Regions from separate parts of the Sulfitobacter sp. 1A13679 genome, predicted to be linked through region 1. Evidence: riboswitches for the same ligand, from Rfam matches in the RefSeq annotation. Region 1 holds a riboswitch; each other region holds the start of a gene.

Region 1 (7,922 bases):
GCGGCAATACGGCCCTCCAGCCGGGCCACAGTGGGCAGACCCGCAAGCAGACGCAGCAGCGACGTTTTCCCCACACCCGAGGGGCCGAGCAAGACGTTCCATTGCCCGGCCTTGAGGGTAAGATCAAAATGGTCGATCAAAGGGCCCGCAGCGCCGTGAAGCGCGCCCGATAGATGCACCGCAGGGGCGGTCATGCTGCCGCGGGCGACAGGGCCATGTCCCAAAAGCCGACCTCTAGCGCCGTGGCCGTGTTGAAACGCTCTTGCAAGGTCTTGGCTCGGGGCAGGGTTTGCCAATCCGCACCCAGACGCCGCTCTAGCGCGCCGTCGATCAGCGCTCCGACATCGCGGCACAGTGCTTGATACTCCTCGCCGCCATAGACCGCGCACCAATCGGCATAGGGGCCGTCATTGCCCCGCAGGGCCAACCCAATCTCACCATAGCCCAGTACGCAGGGGGCGAGGGCGGCCATCAGGTCAAGGAAGTCCCCGGAATAGCCCGCTTCCAGAACATAGCGCGTATAGGCGAGGTTGCCGGGAGCCTCTGCCGTGGCCTCAAGCGAGGCGCGGTCGATGCCATGGCCTGCGCAGGTTTCCACATGGAGGGGCATCTCCACATGCACGAGCGCATGGACCGTTGCACTCGCGGCGGCCATTTCATCCAGCGTTTCCGCCTTGGCCGCGGCAAGGGCCCAAGCGCGGGCGAAGTGAATCAGGAAAACATAGTCCTGCCGCAGGTAATGCAGATAGCTGGCCTGTGGCAGATTGCCGTCGCCCAGCTGTTCGACAAAGTCATGGCGGGTATAGGCCCGCCATGACTCTCCGGCACCATCGCGCCAAGCTGCGAAGGCCTTGCCATAATCGGGCGCCGTCATGGTTTCGCCTGCGCTGTGACGTCGACCACCAGATCGGCGGCGGGGATCACGGTTTCCACCACGCCGCTTTCCTGCATGAAGGTCTCGAACCGGTCATAGCGCCCGTGGTCCACCGCGGCGGGGCGGGTGGCGAAGCGCGGCCATGTGTCTTCCCATGCGCGGGTGTTCAACTCGTTGCGCAACTCGGCATCGGAGGCAAAGAAAACCTCTCCGCTGGCCGCCGGATCGTTGACGATATCGGCGGCCGCGCGTTCGGTCGCGCGCAGAAAGCGGGCAATCATGCCGCGGTCCATCTCTTCGGCATGGGCGACATAGATCAACTCGTCATAGGCGGGGACGCCTTCGGCTTCGGGATAGAAACAGCGGCCTTCATGGCCTTCGATTTCCATTTGGTTCAGTTCGAAATTGCGGAAGGCGCCGATCACCCCGTCGACTTGTCCCGACATTAGCGCGGGCGAGATTGACCAGCCGATGTTGATTTGCTCGACCTCGGCAGGCGCCACGCCATTGTGGCTCAGCATCGCATCCAGCAGCATCTCTTGCACGCCGGCCACGGCGAAACCCACCTTTCGGCCCTTCAGGTCCGCCATCTCCTGCACCGGCCCGTCGGCGCGGACCACGAGGCAGGTGAGCGGGGTTTCGACCAGCGTGCCCACACGGCGCAGGTCCAACCCCTCGCGCTGGGCGAGATGCAGTTCCGGTTGATAGGAGACCGCAAGATCGACCCGGCCCGCCGCCACCATGCGCGGCGGCTCATTCGGGTCGGCGGGGGAGACGAGTTCGACCTCCAGCCCCGCATCGGTGAAATAGCCCTTTTCCTGCGCTAGAATGATCGGCCCGTGATCGGGGTTCACGAACCAGTCGAGCATGACGGTCATCTTGTCTTGGGCCAAGGCCGGGGCCGCGATCAGCGTCAGGGCAAGGGGGGCGAGGATGTTTTTCACGAAGGGTCTCCAATATATCGTTTATGCGGGAAAAGGGTCAGGCGCCCGGGAGGGCGAGCAGGGCGATCTCGCCCGGCCAGCGGGGGCGGAGGGTGTTGGCCGCGTGATGCGCGCGTAGGCCGGTGCGGCAGGCAAGCACGATGCGGGGTGCATCGGCTGGCAACGGCAAGTCCGGCAGCGCCTCGGGCGGGACATGGCGCGCTTGGGGTGAGAAAGGCGTGGGCGCTTCGGCGCGCAGGTCGATGACCATATCGCGCGGGGTGATCTGGCTTTCGGCGATGAAACCCGCGGCGCGCGCAGTCTCGGGCGCGCTGTCGAAACGAAAGCCCGACATGCGCCATTGCGCGGCGTCCCAGATCAAGAGTTGCCCCAGCGGGGAGGGCGTGAGACCCAGCAGGACCGAGAGCGCCATCTGCGCCTGTGCCGCGCCGATCATCCCGACCACGGGCCCCAAGACCCCCGCCGTGTCACATGTCGCTGCCGTCTGGGGCAGGTCAGGGAAAACAGCGCGGAGCGAGGGGGCACCCCCGCAGAAACCGCCGGCATAGCCCGACAGCCCAAGGGCCGAGGCTGAAATTAGCGGTTTGCCCTGCGCGCGGGCTTCGTCCGACAGGGTCAGGCTGGCGGCGAAAGTGTCGGCGCAGTCGAGCGCAATATCGCAGTCCGCCAGCAGGGCGGGCGCATTGGCGGGGGTGAGCCATTCGGCACGCGGGATAAGCGTCACCTCGGGGTTCAGCGCCGCCATCGCCTCGGCGGCGGCACGAACCTTGGGCCTGCCGATACCGTCCATCCGGTAGAGCGGTTGGCGGTGCAGATTGCTCAAGGCCACCTGATCGCCGTCCACCAATGTGATCCGCCCGACACCGGCCCCGACAAGATATTGCAGCACAGGCATCGCCAGCGCTCCGGCCCCGACGACCAGCACATGCGCCGCCTTGAGCCGCGCTTGCCCCTCGGCACCGACCTGCGGCAGAACCGTCTGGCGGACATAGCGGCTCATGCCGTCACCTCGAGCCATTCGCGCATCCGCGCTTCGGGGTCTGCGTTCAGCGTGATATCCGTGACCGCCGCCACCGTATCGGCCCCGGCGGCAAAGGCCCCCGGCGCGCGGGCGACAGACATGCCGCCAATGGCGCAAAGCGGGATATCCCCGATCCGCGCCTTCCATTCCGTCAAACGGTCGAGGCCCTGTTCGGTCCATTTCAGCTTTTTCAGAATGGTCGGATAGACGGGGCCGAGGGCGATGTAATCGGGGGCGAGGGCCAGCGCGCGGTCAAGCTCGGCATGGTCATGGGTCGACAGGCCCAGTTTCAGCCCGGCGGCGCGGATCGCGGGGATGTCGGCACTGTCCAAATCCTCTTGCCCCAGATGCAGCCAATCGGCCCCCAGTTCAATCGCCAGTTGCCAGTGGTCATTCACCACCAGCAGTGCGCCGTGCTGGCGGCAGAGGTTGAGCGCGGTGATGATCTCGGCCCGCAGCACCTCTTCGGGCGCGTCCTTGACGCGCAGTTGCACCAGCTTCACGCCCAGGGGCACGGCCCGCGCGACCCATGCGGCACTATCGAAGACGGGGTAGAAACGCGGCAAGCTCATAGCCAAGCCTTTCCGATCACGGGGGTGGAGGGCACGGCCATGTCGCGCTGGCCCATGGGGCCGGAGGCGGCGGCAAGCGCGCCCGCGCGGCAGGCCAGTGCAAAGGCTTCGGCCATGGCGGCGGGGTCTGCGGCCTCGGCCACGGCGGTGTTCAGCAGTACCGCGTCGAACCCCATCTCCAACGCCTGTGCCGCATGGCTGGGCAGGCCGAGACCTGCATCGATCACCATCGCCACATCGGGAAAGGCCGCCCGCAGGCTGCGCAGCCCGTGCAGGTTGTTCAGCCCCAGCCCCGAGCCAATCGGCGCGCCCCATGGCATCAGCACCCGGCAGCCCGCATCGACCAGCCGCGCGGCCAGCACCTGATCCTCGGTGGTATAGGGGAAGACCTCGAACCCATCGGCGCAGAGCGCCTCGGCAGCCTCGACCAGCCCGAAGGGGTCAGGTTGCAGCGTGTCGGCATGGCCGATGACCTCGAGCTTGATCCAATTGGTGCCGAAATACTCCCGCGCCATCTGCGCCGTGGTGATCGCCTCGCGCGCCGAATGGCAGCCGGCGGTGTTGGGCAGCAGATGCACGCCCAAGCCGCGCACCATGTCCCAAAACGCCTGTCCCGCGCCTTGTTCGCGGCGCAGCGAAACCGTGGCGACCGGCGCGGCGCTTTGGCGAAAGGCGGCCTCCATCACCGCGGGCGAGGGGTAGCGCGCGGTGCCCAGCATCAGCGGCAGGGGCAGGGTGGTGCCGTAGAAATCGCGCATCACTCAGCCCCCCTGCATGGCGCTGAGCACTTCGAGCCGGTCGCCGTCGCTCAGCATGGTCTCGCCCCGCGCGCCTGCGGGAACGAAACTGCCGTTGAGGGCGGTGGCGACTTTTGCCTCGCCCCAGCCCAGCTCTGCCAATGCCGCGTCAAGCTGGGAGGCCGCGACCTCACGCGTCTCGCCGTTCACTTCAATCTTCACGGAATAAATCCCCCGTTGTCGCTGTTGCCAGAAAGCCCGCGGCCTGTTCGGCCAAGGCGGGCGCCATGAGAAAGCCGTGCCGGAACAATCCGTTCAGATGCAGCACCGCCCCGCGCTGTACGATGCCGGGCAGGTTGTCGGCGAAAGCCGGGCGCAGGTCGGCGCCCATCTCGATGATCTCGCCCTCGGCAAAGCGCGGGTCGAGCGCATAGGCGGCTGAGAGCAGTTCCAGCGCCGAGCGGGCGGTCATGCCGCTGCGGCTGGCGCTTTCGATCTGGGTCGCGCCCAGCATGTAGATGCCTTGCCCGCGCGGCACGACGTAAAGCGGGTGGCGCGGGTGCAGCAGGCGGATCGGGCGGGTGAGGGTGACATCAGGGGCGCGCAGCAGGATCATCTCGCCGCGCACGGCACGCAAACCGGGCAGAGCGTCGCGGGCCACCATGCCGCGGCAGTCGATCACCGGGCCTGTGACCTCCGAAGGGGTGAGGGCCGTGGTCTCAACCGTCACGCCCTCGGCGGCCAGCGCATGGGTCAGGTCTTGCAGCGCTTGGCGCGGGTTCAGATGCGCTTCCTCGGCAAAGAACAACCCGCGGCGATGGCGCCCGGCGAGGTCCGGCTCACAGGCCGCGATGGCTTCGGCGTCGCAGTCGCTGTGGCCTTCGGTGCGGGCGGCGAAACGCTGCAATTCCGCGCGGTCCCGCTCGGGGGCGAGGACCAGCGTGCCCCGATGGGTGACTTCCGTGATCTCCCCCCATAGCGCCGCGGCACGCCGCCCATGGGTCACCACAGCAGGCTCGCTCAGCGCGCCTTCGCAAAAGGGGGCGAGCATGCCGCCCGCCCACCACGAACAGCCATGCGGCCCGGGTGGGCCTTTGCGGTCGACGAGCCGGGCCCGCAGCCCCTGCGCCAGACAGGCCCGCGCGGCCCAAAGCCCTGCCACGCCCGCGCCGATGATGGTGACATCACTCATGGGGCCAAACGCCGTGAAAATGATGGACCGGCCCGTGGCCATGGCCGATGTTGAGGGCGTCCGCCGCGGCAATGGCGCGTTGCAGATAGCTATGGGCGGCCTCCACCGCCTGCGGCAGCGGCTGGCCCCGCGCCAGACCGGCGGCAATGGCGGCAGAGAGCGTGCAGCCGGTGCCGTGGGTGTTCGCCGTCTGCTGGCGGGGCGCGGAAAGGCGGAGGGTGTCGGCCTCGGAAATCAGCAGATCGACGCAGGTCTCGCCCTTGCCATGGCCGCCCTTCATCAGCACCGCGCGGGGGCCGAGCGACAGCAGCGCGCGGCCCTGCACGAGCATGGTGGCCTCGTCGGTGGCTTCTTCTGTGTCCAGCAGCCGTGCGGCCTCGGGCAGGTTCGGTGTCAGCACATGGGCGCGGGGCAGCATCCGGTCGCGCAGGGTTTCCACCGCTTCGGCAGAGAGCAGCGCATCGCCGGATTTCGCCACCATCACCGGGTCGAGCACAACGGGCGCGGGGCAGTCTGCCAACCCCTCGGCCACGGCGGAGATCGTGGCCGGGTCGCCCAACATGCCGATCTTAACCGCGCCGATGGCCAGATCGTCAAAGACCGCCGCCATCTGCGCGCGGATCATCGCAGGAGCGATCATGGCGACCGCGGTGACGGCGCGGGTGTTCTGGGCGGTTACGGCGGTGAGCACGCTGGCCCCATAGACGCCAAGCGCGCTAAAGGTCTTGAGATCGGCCTGAATCCCCGCTCCGCCGCCGCTGTCGGAGCCCGCAATCGTCAGTGCTTGAAACGCCATTCGGCCCCCCATTCGTTAGATGGGTCGAGGGCATGGAGATACGGGGTAAACGAGCGCCCAGATGGGGCTGATGCTTGCTTCCGTTCCCTACGCCGGTACGACCCGGATCAGGTTCGATGGGTCGGTTTTCACCTCTCAGCCTTGCGGCACCCCAACGGATTTCCGGCAGGCTAGCGAGGGGCGTTCATAGGGTCAACAGGGGATCGTTTATTTATTGGTTTGCGTTTTATATCATTTAGTTGCGGCGCGTATCTCATGCATTGCATGAGGATTTGTTAATGAAAATCCCGCGATTTGGGGATCACCTTGGCATCGCGCGGGTGGCCGTGCATGGCCACCTGACCGGGCAGCGGATGGGTCGGGTGATCGCCGCGCGTCGTGATGCCGGGCATCGGTGCCTCCGACAGCGCCGCCAGCCGGTCAGAGCGGTTCTCAAGCCGCTCGGCCACCACGTGTATCACCCGCCCGTCGGTCTGCACGCGCCCCTCCACGACCAGAAGCCGCGACGACATGATCGTGGGGCGGTAGAGCTTGAACATGTTTGGCCAGATCACGAGGTTGGCGACGCCAAACTCATCCTCCAGCGTGATGAAACAGACCCCCTTGGCGCTGCCGGGTTTCTGGCGCACCAGCACCAGCCCCGCCAGCTTTACCCGCCGCCCGTGGCCCATGCGCGAAAGGTCCCGGGCCGAGGAGAACCCCTGCGCGGCGAGGCTCCCGCGGTAGAAGGACATCGGATGCGCCTTCAGCGACAGGCGCAGCGTCTGGTAATCGGCGACCACCTGCTCGGCCTTCGGCATCACCGGCAGATGCACCTCCGGCTCCGGGCCGCGGGCCGAGGCTTCGACATGGTCGAAGATCGGCAAGGCGGGCGCGTCGCGCAGCCCTTGGGCCTGCCAGAGCGCTTGGCGCCGGTCGATCCCCATGCTGCGCATCGTGTCGGCGGCGGCAAGCTGGCGGATCGCCTTGGCATCGAGGCCTGCGCGGGTCTTGAGATCTTCGACATCCGCGTAAGGCGCGTCGCGCCGGTCCATGATCCGCGCGCCGGCCTTTTCCTGCAGCCCGTCTACCATGCGCAGCCCCAGCCGCAGGGCGAAACCGTCCCCACAAGGCTCCAGCGTGCAGTTCCAGTCCGAGAGGTTCACGTCGACATCGCGCACCTCGACCTGATGCTCGCGGGCGTCGCGCACGATCTGCGCCGGCGCGTAGAAGCCCATCGGCTGCGAGTTCAAGAGCGCGCAGGCAAAGGCCGCCGGGTAGTGGCATTTCATCCAACTTGAGACATAGACCAGCTTGGCGAAGCTTGCGGCATGGCTCTCGGGAAAGCCGTATTCGCCGAAGCCCTTGATCTGGTCGAAACAGCGCTGCGCGAAGACCGGATCGTAGCCGCGTTTGGTCATGCGGCCCACCATCTTGTCCTGCAGCTTCTCGATCGTCCCGCGCGAGCGGAAGGTGGCCATGGCCTTGCGCAGCTCGTTGGCCTCGGCGGGGGAGAACCGCGCCGCGTCGATGGAGATTTTCATCGCCTGTTCCTGAAAGATCGGCACGCCCAGCGTCCGGCTGAGGATGCTGAACAACTCGTCCTGCGGATAGGCCGGGCCGGGGGCGGGGTAGACGACGCTCTCCAACCCCTGACGGCGGCGCAGGTAGGGGTGGACCATGTCGCCCTGAATGGGGCCGGGGCGGACGATGGCGACTTCGATCACCAGATCATAGAAGACGCGGGGGCGCAGTTTTGGCAGCATGGCCATCTGCGCGCGGCTTTCCACCTGAAAGACACCAAGGC
Region 2 (7,922 bases), on a different contig from region 1:
GGGGTTCCGACCTCTCTTCGTTTTGCATGTGTGGCATATCCTTATTTCCCGCCACCGGCCACTTTGAACAGGAAGCCAAGAATGGGCAAGCGAAACGCTTTGGTGACAACACTGACGTCTGCCTAAAAGCCGCAGCCTATTCATCTTATGCCAAAAGACGGCGTCATCCCGTCTAATTTGCTGGGCAGGCTTCAAGTTTTCGAATCGCGCACCTCTTGAGACTGAGGTTATGGCGGAGTTTCGGCAGCGGTCATTGCCATCGGAGCGTCAGGGGCTGAAGGGATCGATGATCTTCGATCCCTGCTTGCAGAATGGCAGGAGATCAATGCCATCGTAATGATCGTCCTGCACCGGCCTTGGGAGAAAGACACTCATCTGCGCCAAATCTTGCAACGTGCGGCGCGAGCGCCTTTCCTGTAGGGCTTTTCGCGTTTGCTGCGGTGCAGGAAAGATCTTGACCAATTTCCGGAGATTTTGGGCGGTTGCGGCGAGCAGGAATTCGTCATTTGCACCGCATGGGCCACGTAATCAGAGCCTTCCGAGGCCGAGGGTGCGCTTGAGATGCGTGAAGAGCATCTCGACCTTCTTCCGGAGCTACCTTCTAGGCAGCCACGGAATGTCCTATTGCGCAGCCAGACAAGTCGAGATGTTTGTTCCGCCCTCATAGCCCGGCCTCTCGGTGCGCTCAATGGCTGATGGTCTGCGTCGGGAAATGGTGCCGGACCTTCTGACCGATTTTATCGGAATTGGTTGCAGGGGCGTCTAAAATCTGTTTCTTACTGTTTCAGTCAAGTTACTCCAAACTGGAACAGGACCCTGATATGACCTTCTGCAAAACATCGACTGCCGCCGCCGCGCTGATGTCGCTGGCACTACCCGCGCTGGCCGATGGCGAGTTGAACCTCTACTCCGCCCGTCACTATGACACCGATGAGCGCCTTTACTCCGACTTTACCGAAGCAACTGGCATCACCATTAACCGCATCGAAGGCAAGGCCGACGAACTGCTGGCCCGTATGGAAGCCGAGGGTGCCAACTCCCCCGCCGACTTGCTGCTGACCGTCGACACCAGCCGCCTCAAGCGCGCCAAAGACATGGGCCTGCTGCAAGCGGTGGAGAGCGACACGCTTGAAGAGCGCATTCCCGGCAATCTGCAAGACGACGACAACCAGTGGTTCGGCCTGTCGCAGCGCGCGCGGATCATCTTCTTTAACAAAGAGACGCTGGACACCCCACCCGCGACTTACATGGACCTCGCCGATCCTGCCTACAAAGGTCAGGTCTGCATCCGGTCCTCGACCAACACCTACAACCAGACTCTGTTGGCTGCCATCGTGACGCACGAGGGTGAAGAAGCCGCGACCGAATGGGCACAGGGCGTGGTCGACAACATGGCGCGCGCACCGCAGGGCGGTGACACCGACCAGCTGCGCGGCATCGTCTCGGGTGAATGCGACATCGCGGTATCCAACAGCTACTATTTCGCCCGCGCGATCCGCACCGATGTGGACGGCGTGAGTGCCGATATCGACAAGATCGGCCTGATCTGGCCGGACCAAGAAGGCAACGGCGCGCATATGAACCTCTCCGGCGGCGGCGTGGCCAAGAACGCGCCGAACCGTGAGAATGCTGTGAAGTTCCTTGAGTATCTCGCCTCTGATCAGGCGCAGGTCTATTTCTCGGCCGGTAACGATGAGTTCCCGACGGTGGAAGGCGTTGAACTGGCTGATAGCGTAAAGCAGTTGGGTGAGTTCAAAGCCGACGAGGTGAACCTGTCGGACGTGGCCGAGAACATCGGCACCGCGCAGAAAATCTTTGACACGGTTGGCTGGGAATAAGACTTCACATCAAGTAACGCAGAAGGCGGGCTTTCGAGCCCGCCTTTTATTTTAGCTTCGATCATCGCCGATCCCGGTACCGTAAAGGGCGCGACCCGAGCCGCTCGGCCATCTAGCTGACCGTCGCTAGGATGAAAAACCTGCGCTACATAGTTCCGCTTGAACTCGTCCTAAACCGATTGTGCGGCTGAATCCGCGCTTCTACTCGGTTCCCAAATTGCCAAGTAAGTATCTACAAAATCTAAGGACACCTCATTCATCGTCAATTCGATCCACCAGATCCCGGAACTATTGTCACGTTAACTCGCCGACATTTCAAGGTGGCATGCCGAACGTTGATCAAGGGGCTGAATAACCGCGCAGAGAACAGCCATTTGCCTTTCCGAAAGCGAGAGCTTGCAAACTCGGCGAGTTAACGTGACAACACACTTCGGCCGCCCGTCAGAGGCGCCCCACGACGCCAACCATCCGTAAAAGTACCAAAGATCGGAGCGGATATCGGCCAATCAAATGCCTTCAGCAATGGCTTCGCCACTGACGGTACCTTATCGGCTGCCCTTGCTCTTCTGAAATCTATTAGATACGTACATCTTACGCAGGGGAGTCCCAACTGAGGGACTGAGAGGCGACTGACAGCAAGGCTGTAGTGTCGCGACCCTTTGAACCTGACCCAGTTGATACTGGCGTAGGAAGCATTGGTCGCCCCTCCCGAACTGGGTGCGTGGCCAGACAGGGGCATGCGCCCGTTTCCAAGCCAAAAATCGTCTGTGTCTTTTTGAGTTATCAACTTGAGGAGCACGCCATGAATATTCCGAATCCTAAAGTCACAACAGGTGAATTGCCTGCATCGCGCAAAATCTATGTGAAAGGCAGTCTATATCCCGAAATTCGTGTGCCCCTGCGCGAGATTTCGGTTCACCCGACCGCAGGTGAACCGCCGCTGCCAGTCTATGACAGTTCTGGTCCATATACCGATTCAAACCATCTGACCGACATCAGACATGGCTTGCCCGTTTTGCGCCGAAACTGGATCATCAGACGCGGCGACGTCGAATCCTATCAGGGGCGGAACACGCAGGACGCTGATAATGGCTTTGTGCAGGGTGATCGCTTGACACCTGAATTTCCGGTGCAACAGCAACCCTATCGTGCAAAAGAGGGCAAGGCGGTAACGCAACTGGCCTATGCCCGGGCAGGTATTGTCACGCCCGAAATGGAGTTTGTGGCCATTCGCGAAAACCAGTTGCGTGAAGCGGTATCTGCGCCGCGCGATGGCAATGACTTTGGCGCAAACATTCCAGACTATGTAACGCCCGAGTTTGTGCGAGGTGAAATCGCCGCCGGCCGGGCGATTATTCCCGCCAATATCAACCACCCAGAGATTGAACCGATGATTATCGGTCGCAATTTTCTAGTGAAGATCAATGCCAATATGGGCACGTCTGCCGTCACATCTTCGATGGAAGAAGAAGTGGACAAGCTTGTCTGGGCAATCCGCTGGGGGGCCGATACGGTCATGGACCTTTCGACCGGTCGCAACATCCATAACACGCGCGAATGGATTATCCGGAACAGCCCTGTGCCCATTGGGACCGTGCCAATTTATCAAGCGCTGGAAAAGGTTAACGGAATTGCCGAGGATCTCACATGGGAGGTCTTCCGCGACACATTGATTGAACAGGCCGAACAGGGGGTGGATTACTTCACCATTCATGCGGGCGTGCGTTTGCATATGGTGCCAATGACGGTGAACCGAGTGACGGGGATTGTGTCGCGCGGGGGGGCTATCATGGCAAAATGGTGCCTGCATCACCACAAGGAAAGCTTTCTGTACGAGAATTTCGACGAGATTTGCGATATCTGCCGCGCCTATGATGTATCGTTCAGTCTTGGCGATGGCCTGCGCCCGGGGTCGGTTGCAGACGCCAATGACGAAGCGCAATTTGCTGAGCTCGAAACATTGGGCGAGTTGACGAAGGTCGCTTGGGCCAAGGATTGTCAGGTGATGATTGAAGGGCCGGGCCACGTGGCCATGCACAAGATCAAGGAAAACATGGACAAGCAGCTTGAGTGCTGCCACGAGGCGCCGTTCTACACACTTGGACCACTAACGACCGATATTGCGCCGGGGTATGATCATATCACCTCTGGTATCGGCGCTGCGATGATTGGTTGGTTCGGATGTGCAATGCTGTGTTACGTGACCCCAAAAGAGCATCTTGGCCTGCCAGACCGTGACGATGTCAAAATTGGCGTTGTCACCTACAAAATCGCCGCTCACGCTGCCGATTTGGCCAAAGGGCTGCCCGGTGCACAACGGCGCGACGATGCCTTGTCCCGCGCCCGGTTTGAGTTCCGTTGGGAGGATCAATTCAACCTTTCGCTGGACCCGGAAACCGCGCGTGACTTTCATGATCAAACGCTGCCGAAAGAGGCGCATAAGGTGGCACATTTCTGTTCGATGTGCGGGCCGAAATTCTGCTCCATGCGGATCAGCCATGACATCCGGGCCGAAGCGCACAAAGATGGGATGGAGGCAATGGCTCAAAAGTTCCGCAACGGCGGCAACCTATACATGCCGGTTGATGTGTCTGACGAGTGATAATAACCGCGGGGCAGTCTTGCCGGGCTGGTCTCTGCCATTGAGCTGGCGCGACATGGAGCAGACGTGCGGTTTTTGAGCTCGGCGACAATCGGGGGTCGCGCAGCCTTGCGCGCTTTGCGGGCGGTATGTTGGCGCCTTGGTGCGAAAGCGCAGCGGTTGAACAGCAGGTTATCAAGCTTGGGACAAGGGCGGCGGATTCACGGTCACAGATTACGCTTGTCACGCGGCGCGGAACTCGTGTGCTCGCCCCGCCGCGCGATCGGGGAAAACTTACACGAATTGCCAGGGTGTTGTCACGTTAACGGGCCCGAGGTTACTGGTCCATTGATCTGGGCGTAGGCCGTTTCGATGCAGAGATTGGGGCTTTATGGCGATCGAGTAGCGCTTTCGTCATCTTGGCGTCTCCGAAGACCGATGGCCACTCAGCGAAGTCGAGGTTCGTCACGATGATGGACGTGCGCTCGTAAAGACGACTGACGAGGTAGTACAGCAGCTGGCCGCCGGTCTGTGCGAAGAGGATATAGCCGAATCAGTCGAGGACCAGGAAGCCGAGGCGGCACAAGCGAACCGCAGCTTCCCACGCTCACCGGGAGGCGCGAGGTAAGGCGAAGTGACGCCTTCAGATCATGCTTTTGCTTGGGTTTAGGAGTTTTCGGGTAGGAGATCGAACTCAATCCAAAAGGTTGAGCCCTTTCCTTCAACCGACTTGAACTCGATCTTTCCGCCCAGCAAATCAATCAACTGCTTTGTGATGCTCAAACCCAGGCCGCTGCTCTGAGTGGTGCCCGTGGTGCCCGGATTGACCTGGTGAAAGGGGGTAAAGATCGCATTTTGTCGGTCTATCGGTATTCCTATGCCATGGTCGGTGACCTCTATCCGCACCTTCTGGTCAATTTTTTTCAGGTTTATTTCCACGACATCGCCTGAAGACGTAAACTTTGTAGCGTTTGAAATCAGATTGGCCAGAATCTGACTGACGCGGGCGCTGTCCGTCAGAGCTTTCATCTCCTCGTCCGGTGTGTTCACGCGATAGCTGACGTTGTGTTTGTCACCGTAAGCTTGGCACCCTTCGACAGCTGAAGACACGACTGTATTGAGATCGACAGGTTTGCGTTCCACTTTCACTTTACCCTCTGTCAAAGCCTGCGCGTCCAAAATGTCATTGACCAGCGCCAAGAGCCGATCTCCATTGCGAGATGCGACATCAAGTAGCTTGAGCGCGGCTTCATCCTTCATCGTATCTGCAACTCGGCTTTTCAATAAAGCCAGGCCACCGATGATGGAGGTCAGAGGCGTCCTTAGCTCGTGACTGACGATGCTCATGAAATTCATTTTCATGCGGGCAGCGGATGAAGCTTCCTCAGCAAGATGGCGCATCTCTTGTTCAGCATGCTCGGCGGTTCTTAACTCCAGCATGAGTAAAAGAATGAAGATCCCCAGAAGCCCCAGAATGGTGGCGCTGAGATAGGCCACGGTATGAGACAGAGTGAGGAGAGCCGCCCTAAACTCCGCCATGGCTTCGGATTTTTCTTGCGCGACGGTTAGTAAAAATTCCCGGATAGAGAGATCAAAGCCTTCCAGTGCAAGGAGAATACTTTCCGCTCTTTCGCTGCGTTCTTCGCCAGTAAGACGATCGGTGTTGAGATCTTTGATCGCAGGCTCCAGACGCTTGAAGGTTGCCTCAAGCTCCGGCACCACGTCGGCATTGATTTGGAAGGTTGCGATAAGCTTCGGAAGCTCTCCCTTCTGAAGGATATTAATCCGGCTCCAGGCGATGTCAAATCGCATGGCCACATCGACCGCTGACTTATACCCGAGAGCATACTCGCCGAGGGCATTCTCGAGTCGTAGCAATTCAAACTGCAATTGCGAGGCAACCCACAGAGGGTCACTCTGCTCAGCAGTTTGAATATTCTGGACTCCGTCGTCCAGCTTGGAAAGCACGATAATCCCAAAAATCACTGCGCCGATAAACAATAGCAGGAGCAGGCCGCGGATAAATTTCCTGTAAGGAATTAGTCGACGGAGATGCTCTTGAGCTGCCATACCAACCTATCATTGTAGATCTCGTCATGAAGTTCCGGATTGCCGTCCATCGGGTAGATAACCCAAATCGGTCCCTTGTCACGAACTGACATTGTCTCACCGTTCAATAAGACCGCCAGAATGACGTCATACTCAAACGCGTCCGCAGCTGGCACTTTCGATGAGAAATCGTTGAGCGCGACCATTTTCAGGGTCGCACCTCGCGCAACATCCATCCCTTCAAGAACTGATCGCAGGGCCGGTCCTTGAAAGGTGGTCGCTTCGTCAACGTAGTCATTTTTCGTCACAACGGTCGTCTGCGGCATCGCGAGGATTTCTTCGAGCGTGAAGCTCTCCGTTCTATCCGGCGTCGTAACAGTTAGGATGTCCTGCGCGTAGCCCAAGGTTGGAGCTGCAAGTAGCAAGGCAAGCAGGCCGGTGAGGAAAGTTCTTTTAATTCGCATCATTCAAGCCCTGATTGTGTTGCGCGGTAGAGCCTTTCCTAATGTGATTTCATGTCAATATTTTGTCGACCCGATCAAAATATCTGAACCTCGATCATCAGTGAGGATGGTCAATTTGCGTTGGTCGATTTAGCGCCCCATTCTGGGCCATAAAATTCCATTATCCTCAGCGGATTAGCGCCCATGATATCGCGTCATTTTAGCAGATTTTCGCATCTTTTTCGGGGTTCCGTGGACCTTCTGCGCGACAAACGTAACTAAAGGATCATCGGACACAAATCGGAGAAAATATCATGGTTAAATCGCTTAAAACTTTCGTTCTAACGACCACATTGACTGCCCTAACTGCTGTTCCCCTTGCGACGGGCTTCGTCTTGTCGAGTAGCGATGTGGCTCATGCTCAGGGAAATGGTGGCGGCAACGGTGGCGGAAATGGTGGCGGCAACGGCGGCGGTGAAGGTTCTCCCGGGGCTGAGGGAACAACTGGCAATCCTGGCAATGATCAGGACGTTGGCCGCGCAGGCGAGGCACCTGACGGTGATGAAGATGGATGGGGCGAAGGGGGCCGCGGAAAATCTGACGCAGTCATCGACGATCAGACTGTAGAAGAACCTGAAGAAGACGAAATCGTCGAAGAGCCGGACGAAGAGGAGTCGCTGGACGAGCCCGAAGACCGCTGATCCCATCCTGAATTTTCGGTTGCCTTTTCGAAGCGATGTGGGTCCTATCGGTGGACCTACAGCCGTCATCGCCTCGAAAGAGGGCTGACGACTGTCCCTCCATTAGGCCCGGGCTTTGCCTGGGCCTTTATTGCACTTGAAGCGTGATTCATTCTTTGAGGTCGTCCCGGACCCGTTCACCCGCAGCGCCCCAAAAAAAACGCCCTCAAGGGCGGAGCCTAAGAGCGCAAAGTTTCTGAACTTGAGCAGCAAAAGTGTTGCACGGTATTGCGAATTGCGCAACCTGTACTCCCGCGATACGAGAACATCA
Region 3 (7,922 bases), on a different contig from region 1:
TGTCGACACGCAGTCCGGCATGATCTGGACCCGTACCGACCGCCCGGCACGGGTGCAGGTCGAAATCTCCACCACCGAAAGCTTTGCCAACGCGCGCCAGCTTGCGCCGATGAATGCGTTGCCGAACCACGATCTGGCGGTGAAACGTCTGGTCGAAGGGCTGCCCTCGGATCAGGATATCTTTTACCGCTTCACCGCCGCCGATCTGAGCGACATCAACGCCACCTCCGAGCCGATCATCGGCCAGTTCCGCACCGCGCCCACCGCGCGCCGCGACGTGCGCTTTGCTTGGTCCGGTGACACCGCCGGTCAGGGCTGGGGCATCGACGATGAGGGCATGCGCACCTATGCGACCATGGCCAAACACCGCCCCGACTTCTTCCTGCATTCCGGTGACACCATCTATGCCGATGGCCCGCTTGAGGATGAGGTGCAGCTTGACGATGGCGCGATGTGGAAGAACACCACCATCATCGACGAGAAGCGCAAGGTGGCCGAGACGCTGGACGAATACCGCGGCCAGTGGAAATACAACCTGATGGACGCCCATGTGCGTGAGATGAACGCCCATGTGCCGACCTTCATGCAATGGGACGACCATGAAGTCGTGAACAACTGGTCCTCCTCGCGCAGCCTGATGGAAGACGACCGCTATAGCGAGAAGTCGATCCATGTCCTCGCCGCGCGCGCTTCGCAGGCCTTCCATGAGATGACCCCGCTGCGCATCACTCCTGCCGAGCCGGGCCGGGTCTATCGCAAGATCAACTACGGTCCGATGCTGGATGTCTTCTTCCTCGACCTGCGCAGCTACCGGGGGCCGAACAGCGAGAACATGCAGACCGAGATGTCGCAGGCCACCGATATCCTCGGGGCCGAGCAGATGGCATGGCTCAAGCGGGAGCTGACCAATTCGGCGGCCACGTGGAAGGTCATCGCCTGCGACATGCCCATCGGTCTGGTCGTCGGCGGCGGGGCCGAGGCGGTTGCCAATGGCGACAATGGTGCCACCAAGGGCCGCGAGCAAGAGATTGCAGGGCTGCTGCGTTTCATCAAGACCGCGCAGGTCGACAACGTGGTCTGGTTCACGGCGGATGTGCATTACACCGCCGCGCATTACTACAATCCCGACAAGGCGCAGTTTCAGGACTTTGACCCGTTTTGGGAGTTCGTCTCGGGCCCGCTGCACGCGGGCACCTTTGGTCCGAACGAGTTGGACGGTACCTTTGGCCCCGAGTTGAAATACGTCAAAGCACCGGAAGAGGGTCAGGTGAACCTGCCGCCTTCTGCTGGTCTGCAATTCTTTGGGTTGGTCGATATCGACGCCAAGACCCAGCAGATGAAAGTGCGCCTGATGGACCGTGCCGATACGGAGCTTTATTCGGTGACGCTCGACCCTAAAGGGGCGGCGATCTAAGCGCCCTCCGCTTGGCACAGTGAGAGGATCGCCCGGATGCGGGCGATCCTTTTCGTTTCAGTAGTCGACGCCGCGCTGTGCTTTGATGCCCGCTTTGAACGGGTGTTTAACCTCGGACATTTCGGTCACCAGATCGGCATAGTCGCAAAGCTCGGGCCGGGCGTCGCGGCCTGTCAGCACCACGGCGGTGCGCTTGTCGCGGGCGTCGAGCCCGGCGATCACATCTTCGATCTTGAGGTATTCATAGCGGATGGCGATGTTGATCTCATCCATCACCACAAGGTCATAGTCGCCGCTCTCCATCATCTCGCGCGCCTTGCCGAATGCGGCCTCGGCGGCGGCGATGTCGCGGTTGCGGTCTTGGGTGTCCCAAGTGAACCCTTCGCCCATCGTGTGCCATGTCACCTCATCCAGCCGTTCAAAGAACAATCGTTCGCCGGTTTTCCATTTGCCCTTGATGAACTGTACCACGCCGACGCGCTGCTTCCAGCCAAGCGCGCGCACCACGACGCCGAAGGCGGAAGAGGATTTGCCCTTGCCCGGGCCGGTATGGACCAGCACCAGACCCTTGTCCGGGTCTTGCAACTCGGCCACCTTGGCGCGCTGTTCGGCCTGACGCTGCTGCATCTTTTCCTTGTGATCTTTCGGATCCGCGTCGCTCATCGGTCATCTCCTCTATCCGGTTTCGGGGCACCATAGGGAGAGGACCGGTCAGGCGAAAGCCCGCATTCGATCACGCCTTGGGATCGGTGACAGACCGCGCCTTGCCGCGCTCCATCCCCAACTGCCGCTCACGCCAGATCACCAGCGCGCCTGCGCTGATCACCAGCGCCGCGCCCGCCAGCATCATCATCGTGGGCAGTTCGGCAAAGAAGACATAGCCCAGCAAAATGGCGAAAAGCATCGAGGTGTAATCATAGGGTGCGAGCATTGAGGCCGAGCCGAAGCGGTAAGCCGAGGTGATCAGGATCTGCGCCACCCCGCCGATCAACCCGGCGAGAACCAGAAGACCAAAGGTTTGCAGATCGGGCATGACCCAGCCGAAGGGCAGGGTGAAAAGCGCCAGAATCGACGCGGTGGCCGAGAAATAGAACACGATGGCTGCGGTGTCTTCGCTTTGCACCAACTGGCGAATGTGGATCTGCACAAGGCTGCGCACCATGGTCGCCATCAGGATCAGCAGCGCGCCGATGGTGGCCGTCTGCTCCATCGTGCCGATGCTGGTGAAGCGCGGCCAGAGGATGATCATTACGCCCACCAGCCCAATCGCCACGGCACTCACGCGGATCAGCCGGATTTTCTCGCCCAGCAACACGGCAGCGAGGATGACGGTGAAAATCGGTGTGGCAAAGCCGATGGCCGTGACCTCGGGCAGGGGCAGCAGGCCGAGGCCGGTAAAGGTCAGCCCCATCGCCGTGGTGCCGAAGAGCCCGCGCCAGACATGGCCCATCGGGTTTTGCGTCTTTAGCCCGCTTTTCAGTTTGCCGCGCTGCGCCAGCCAGATCAGGATCACTGGAATGGCAAAGAAAGACCGGAAAAAGACCGACTCCCCGGCGGGAACCTCATCGGCCAGCGATTTGATGATCGCGGACATGCAGGTGAAAAGCAGGATCGCCGTGATTTTCAGTCCGACACCAAGGGCGGGGCGGGCGGAGAAATCATCGACTTTCATGCTTTGATCCTCACGCCTCGGGGCCAATTATGCCGCGGTTCTGGCCAATCTGTCCGCGATGCAGCAGCAGGTGATCCAGCAGCACGCAGGCCATCATCGCCTCGCCCACCGGCACTGCGCGGATGCCGACGCAGGGATCGTGGCGGCCCTTGGTGATGATCTCGGTCTCTTCGCCCTGTTTCGTGATCGTGCGCCGCGTGGTCAGGATGCTGGAGGTCGGCTTCACCGCGAAACGCAGCACCACATCCTGCCCGGTGCTGATCCCGCCCAAGATGCCGCCCGCATGGTTCGAGGAATATTCCGGCCCATCGGGCCCCATGGTGATCTCATCGGCGTTCAATTCGCCCGTCAGCATCGCCGCCGACATGCCCTCGCCGATCTCCACACCTTTGACGGCATTGATGCTCATCATCGCGGCGGCCAGATCGGTGTCGAGCTTACCATAGACCGGCGCGCCGAGGCCCGCGGGCACGCCGCGCGCCGTCACCTCGATGATCGCGCCGACGCTGCTGCCCGATTTGCGCAGCCCGTCGAGGTAGTCGGCCCAGTCCGCCGCTGCTTTGGCATCCGGCACCCAAAAGGGGTTTTGGTCGATCTGGTCCCAGTCAAAGGCATCGCGGTCGATCTTATGCGGCCCCATCTGCACCATGTAGCTGGTGATCTGAAGCTCCGGCGCCAGCGCCTTGATCGCCTCACGCGCCAGACCGCCCGCCGCCACCCGCGCGGCGGTCTCCCGGGCCGAGGAACGGCCACCCCCGCGATAGTCGCGGATGCCGTATTTCTGGAAATAGGTGATGTCGGCGTGGCCGGGGCGGAACTTGTCCTTGATGTCGCCGTAGTCTTTGGAGCGTTGATCGGTGTTCTCGATCATCAGCTGCACGGGCGTGCCGGTGGTGACCCCTTCGAAGGTGCCCGACAGGATCCGGACCTCATCCGCCTCACGCCGCTGCGTGGTGTATTTGTTCTGGCCCGGTTTGCGCTTGTCGAGCCACTGCTGGATCATGCCTTCGTCAATCGGCACGCCGGGTGGGCAGCCGTCGATGGTCGCCCCAAGGGCGGGCCCGTGGCTCTCGCCCCATGTGGTGACCCGGTAAAGATGGCCAAAGCTGTTGATCGACATGGGCGGACCTCCTGTTGTCAAACCCTTAGCCGGGGCAGCGCCCTGCCTCAAGGGGATTTGCCTTGCCAATTGTGCAGGTCCGATCTACCCCTGACGCTACCTCGGGGGGCCTTTGGGCTGAGATGTGCATGCTGTGCGGACCCGTTGAACCTGAACCGGTTAACACCGGCGGAGGGAAGGTCAGGACAGACATCCACCTTTTACCTTTCGCCGCAAAAGGAGGATGCGATGAAGTATCTTACACTTGCTGCGGGCGTCATGGGCGCATCAGCCGCATGGGCCGAGACGCCTGAATTGACGGTCTATACCTACGACAGTTTCGTCACCGAATGGGGGCCGGGCCCGGCCATCGAAGAGGGGTTCGAGGCCGACTGCGGCTGCGATCTGAAATTCGTCGGCATGGGCGACGGTGCGGCCTTGCTGGCGCGGCTCAAGCTGGAAGGCGCGCGGTCTGACGCGGATATCGTGCTGGGACTGGACACCAGCCTCGTCGCCGCCGCGAAAGAGACCGATCTGTTCGCGCCGAGCGGTTTGCAGGCCGACTATGACCTGCCGATCACTTGGGAAGACGAGGTCTTCGTGCCCTATGACTGGGGCTACTTCGCCTTTGTCCACGGCACCGATCTGGGCGCGCCGGGTAATTTCAAAGCGCTGGCCGAAAGCGATCTGAAAATCGTGATCCAAGACCCGCGCTCTTCGACGCCCGGCTTGGGGCTGCTGATGTGGGTCAAAGCGGCCTATGGAGACGCCGCGCCGGAGGTTTGGGCGGGGCTGGCCGACAATGTCGTGACCGTGACCAAAGGGTGGTCCGAAGCCTACGGCCTCTTCCTCGAAGGCGAGGCTGACATGGTGCTGAGCTACACCACCTCTCCGGCCTATCACCTGATCGCGGAGGAGGACGACAGCAAGACCGCGGCGCTGTTCGACGAGGGCCATTACATGCAGATCGAAGTGGCGGGGAAGCTTGCCGGGTCGGATCAGCCGGAACTGGCGGATCGGTTCTTGCAATACCTCGTCTCTGATGCCGCGCAATCGGTGCTGCCGACGACCAACTGGATGTATCCCGCGGTCACGCCCGAAGGCGGGCTGCCCGCAGGGTTCGAGGGCATGATCCAGCCCGACAAGGCGCTGTTGGTGCCGAACGGCGAGGTCCCCGCGCTCCGGGAGGAGGCTTTGGACGAATGGCTGACCGCGCTGTCGCGTTAAGCGGCAAAACGGGGCTTTTCGCCGCCGCGCTGGTGGCGGGGCTGATCCTTGCCGCTTTGGTCGCCGTCTTCGCGGCGGCGGATGTGGGCGCAGGGCTTGGCCCGGCGGATTGGGCGGCGGTGCGGTTTACCGCGACACAGGCGGTTTGGTCGGCGGTGCTTTCGGTGCTGCTGGCCGTGCCGGTGGCGCGGGCACTGGCGCGGCGGCGGTTTTGGGGGCGCGGCGCGCTGATCACGCTGCTGGGCGCGCCCTTCATTCTGCCGGTGATCGTGGCGGTGCTGGGGCTGCTGACGGTCTTTGGCCGGTCGGGGGTACTGAACCAATTTGGCGCGGCTCTGGGCCTGCCGCCGGTGTCGATCTACGGGCTGCATGGCGTGGTTCTGGCGCATGTCTTCTTTAACCTGCCGCTGGCGACGCGGCTTTTGCTGCAAGGCTGGCAGAGCATCCCTTCTGAGCGGTTTCGGCTTGCTGGGCAGCTGCAGATGACGCCGCGTGCGTTGTTTCTGGCGCTGGAATGGCCGATGCTGCGGCAGGTGCTGCCCGGCGTGGCGGCGCTGATTTTCGTGATTTGCCTGACCAGTTTCGCCGTGGCGCTGACGCTGGGCGGTGGGCCGCGGGCGACGACGATTGAATTGGCGATCTATCAGGCCTTTCGGTTTGACTTTGATCTGGGGCGTGCCGCGCTTCTGTCCGTGGTGCAGCTTGTTCTGGCTGGCGCAGCGGCGGTGGCGGCGCTTTGGCTGATCCCGCCGATCAGCTTGGGCGGCGGGTTGGACCGCCCCCTGCGCCGCTGGGATGCGCGGGGGGGCGTGCAGCGGGCGTTGGACGGGTTGGTGATCGCGCTCGCCGCGCTGTTTTTGCTGCTGCCGCTGGGCGCCGTGGTGCTGCGCGGGCTGGCGGGGATCGCGGAACTGCCTGCCTCGGTCTGGCAGGCCACCGGGAATAGCATTCTGGTGGCGGGGTTGAGTGTGGCGGTGCTGGCCCTGCTGGCGCTGCCGATGGCAGGCTGGATCGCCACCCGGCGGCGCGGCGGGGTGGAGGCGATTGGCCTGATGGGGCTTGCGGCCTCTCCGCTGATGATTGGCACGGGGTGGTTCATCCTGATCAACCCTGTGCTCGACCCGGCACGGCTGAGCCTGCCGGTCACCGCCTTGGTCAACGCGCTGATGGCGCTGCCCTTCGTGCTGCGCATTCTGGTGCCGCGCCTGCGCGAGACCTTGCAGGATTATGGCCCCCTGACCCAAACCCTCGGCATGACAGGTTGGGCGCTGTGGCGGCTGCTGGTCCTGCCGCGTCTGCGCCCGCAATTGGGCTTTGCCGCCGGGCTGACGGGGGCGCTGTCGGTGGGGGATCTCGGCGTGATCGCGCTTTTCGCCGATCAGGAACGTGCGACGCTGCCCTTGCAGATGTATCGTCTGATGGGCGCCTACCGGATGGAGGCCGCGGCGGGCGCAGCGCTGCTTTTGCTGGTCTTGGCGCTGGCGGTGTTTTTCATCTGCGACAAATGGGGGCGCTGGCATGCTGACGCTTGAAGACATGCGCATTGAGCGGGGCGAGTTCTCCCTCGTGGCCGATATGACACTGGCGCAGGGGCGCAACTACGCGGTGATCGGCCCCTCCGGGTCGGGCAAGTCGACCCTGCTGGCGGCAATCTGTGGGTTCGTGCCGGTGGCGGCGGGGCGGTTGTTGCGGGAGGGGGAGGAGATCACGGATCAACATCCCGGCCAGCGCGGCATGACGATGCTGTTTCAGGACAACAACCTATTCCCGCATCTCACCGTGCGGCAGAACGTCGGCCTTGGCCTGCGCCCCGACCTGCGGCTGAAAGCGGCGGATCGAGAGGCGGTCGATGCCGCCCTCGCGCGGGTGGGGCTCAGCGATCACGCCGCCAAACGCCCCGGCGCGCTGTCGGGCGGGCAGCAAAGCCGCGTGGCGCTGGCGCGGGTGCTGGTGCAGGCGCGGCCTTGGGTGCTGTTGGATGAGCCCTTTGCCGCGCTCGGCCCGGCGCTTCGGGTCGAGATGCTGGATTTGGTCCAAGACCTCGCCCGTGAGACCGGCGCGGGGCTGATCATGGTGACCCATGCCCCCGATGACGTGCGCCGCATCGCGGATGAGGTCATCTTTGTCGAAGGCGGGCGCGCACATGCGCCGGGACCGGCGGCGGAATTGCTCGACAACCCGCCCCCGGCCCTGCGGGCCTATCTCGGCTAGGCGGCGGAAATTTTTGAAATTTCCGCGCCGTTTTCTTTTGAAGAAAACGTCTCCAGCGCTTGGGTCATGCCAAGGGCGGCCTGCGCGGCCTCGCGGCCCTTGGTGACGAAATGATCGCGGTAGATCGCGTTGTGATGATCCGTTTCCTGATAGTGGTGCGGCGTGAGCGAGACCGAAAGCACCGGCAGGTCGCAGTCGAGCCCCACGCGCATCAGCCCATCGACCACCGTCTGCGCCACGAAGTCATGTCGGTAAATGCCGCCATCTACCACGAAGGCCGCGCAGATCACGGCGTCGTA

The links. Region 1 has a riboswitch for thiamine pyrophosphate ahead of thiD (bifunctional hydroxymethylpyrimidine kinase/phosphomethylpyrimidine kinase). Riboswitches for the same ligand answer to the same signal wherever they lie in the genome.
Region 2: another riboswitch for thiamine pyrophosphate. It lies ahead of thiC (phosphomethylpyrimidine synthase ThiC); the one in region 1 lies ahead of thiD (bifunctional hydroxymethylpyrimidine kinase/phosphomethylpyrimidine kinase).
Region 3: another riboswitch for thiamine pyrophosphate. It lies ahead of thiB (thiamine ABC transporter substrate binding subunit); the one in region 1 lies ahead of thiD (bifunctional hydroxymethylpyrimidine kinase/phosphomethylpyrimidine kinase).

What each region holds. Positions count from the first base shown of each region.
Region 1 covers NZ_JBIFFO010000015.1:97,439-105,360, forward strand. Annotated here, with positions in the region: gene ACGYLA_RS13095 (ABC transporter ATP-binding protein) at 1-194, opposite strand, end outside; gene ACGYLA_RS13100 (TenA family protein) at 191-874, opposite strand; gene ACGYLA_RS13105 (ABC transporter substrate-binding protein) at 871-1,818, opposite strand; gene ACGYLA_RS13110 (ThiF family adenylyltransferase) at 1,856-2,818, opposite strand; gene ACGYLA_RS13115 (thiamine phosphate synthase) at 2,815-3,411, opposite strand; gene ACGYLA_RS13120 (thiazole synthase) at 3,408-4,169, opposite strand; gene thiS (sulfur carrier protein ThiS) at 4,173-4,370, opposite strand; gene ACGYLA_RS13130 (FAD-dependent oxidoreductase) at 4,360-5,340, opposite strand; gene thiD (bifunctional hydroxymethylpyrimidine kinase/phosphomethylpyrimidine kinase) at 5,333-6,136, opposite strand; TPP riboswitch at 6,204-6,300, opposite strand; gene ACGYLA_RS13140 (error-prone DNA polymerase) at 6,412-7,922, opposite strand, start outside.
Region 2 covers NZ_JBIFFO010000032.1:474-8,395, forward strand. Annotated here, with positions in the region: partial or broken gene ACGYLA_RS18355 (PAS domain S-box protein) at 1-28, opposite strand, end outside; partial or broken gene ACGYLA_RS18360 (IS5/IS1182 family transposase) at 436-591, opposite strand; gene ACGYLA_RS18365 (Fe(3+) ABC transporter substrate-binding protein) at 822-1,838, shown strand; TPP riboswitch at 2,426-2,547, shown strand; gene thiC (phosphomethylpyrimidine synthase ThiC) at 2,641-4,440, shown strand; partial or broken gene ACGYLA_RS18375 (ATP-binding protein) at 4,814-5,014, opposite strand; gene ACGYLA_RS18380 (sensor histidine kinase KdpD) at 5,086-6,489, opposite strand; gene ACGYLA_RS18385 (molybdopterin-dependent oxidoreductase) at 6,459-6,935, opposite strand; gene ACGYLA_RS18390 (hypothetical protein) at 7,226-7,612, shown strand.
Region 3 covers NZ_JBIFFO010000003.1:178,388-186,309, forward strand. Annotated here, with positions in the region: gene ACGYLA_RS04030 (alkaline phosphatase D family protein) at 1-1,414, shown strand, start outside; gene cobO (cob(I)yrinic acid a,c-diamide adenosyltransferase) at 1,472-2,077, opposite strand; gene ACGYLA_RS04040 (DMT family transporter) at 2,148-3,086, opposite strand; gene aroC (chorismate synthase) at 3,097-4,206, opposite strand; TPP riboswitch at 4,299-4,400, shown strand; gene thiB (thiamine ABC transporter substrate binding subunit) at 4,435-5,412, shown strand; gene ACGYLA_RS04055 (thiamine/thiamine pyrophosphate ABC transporter permease ThiP) at 5,388-6,944, shown strand; gene ACGYLA_RS04060 (ATP-binding cassette domain-containing protein) at 6,931-7,623, shown strand; gene ACGYLA_RS04065 (6,7-dimethyl-8-ribityllumazine synthase) at 7,620-7,922, opposite strand, start outside.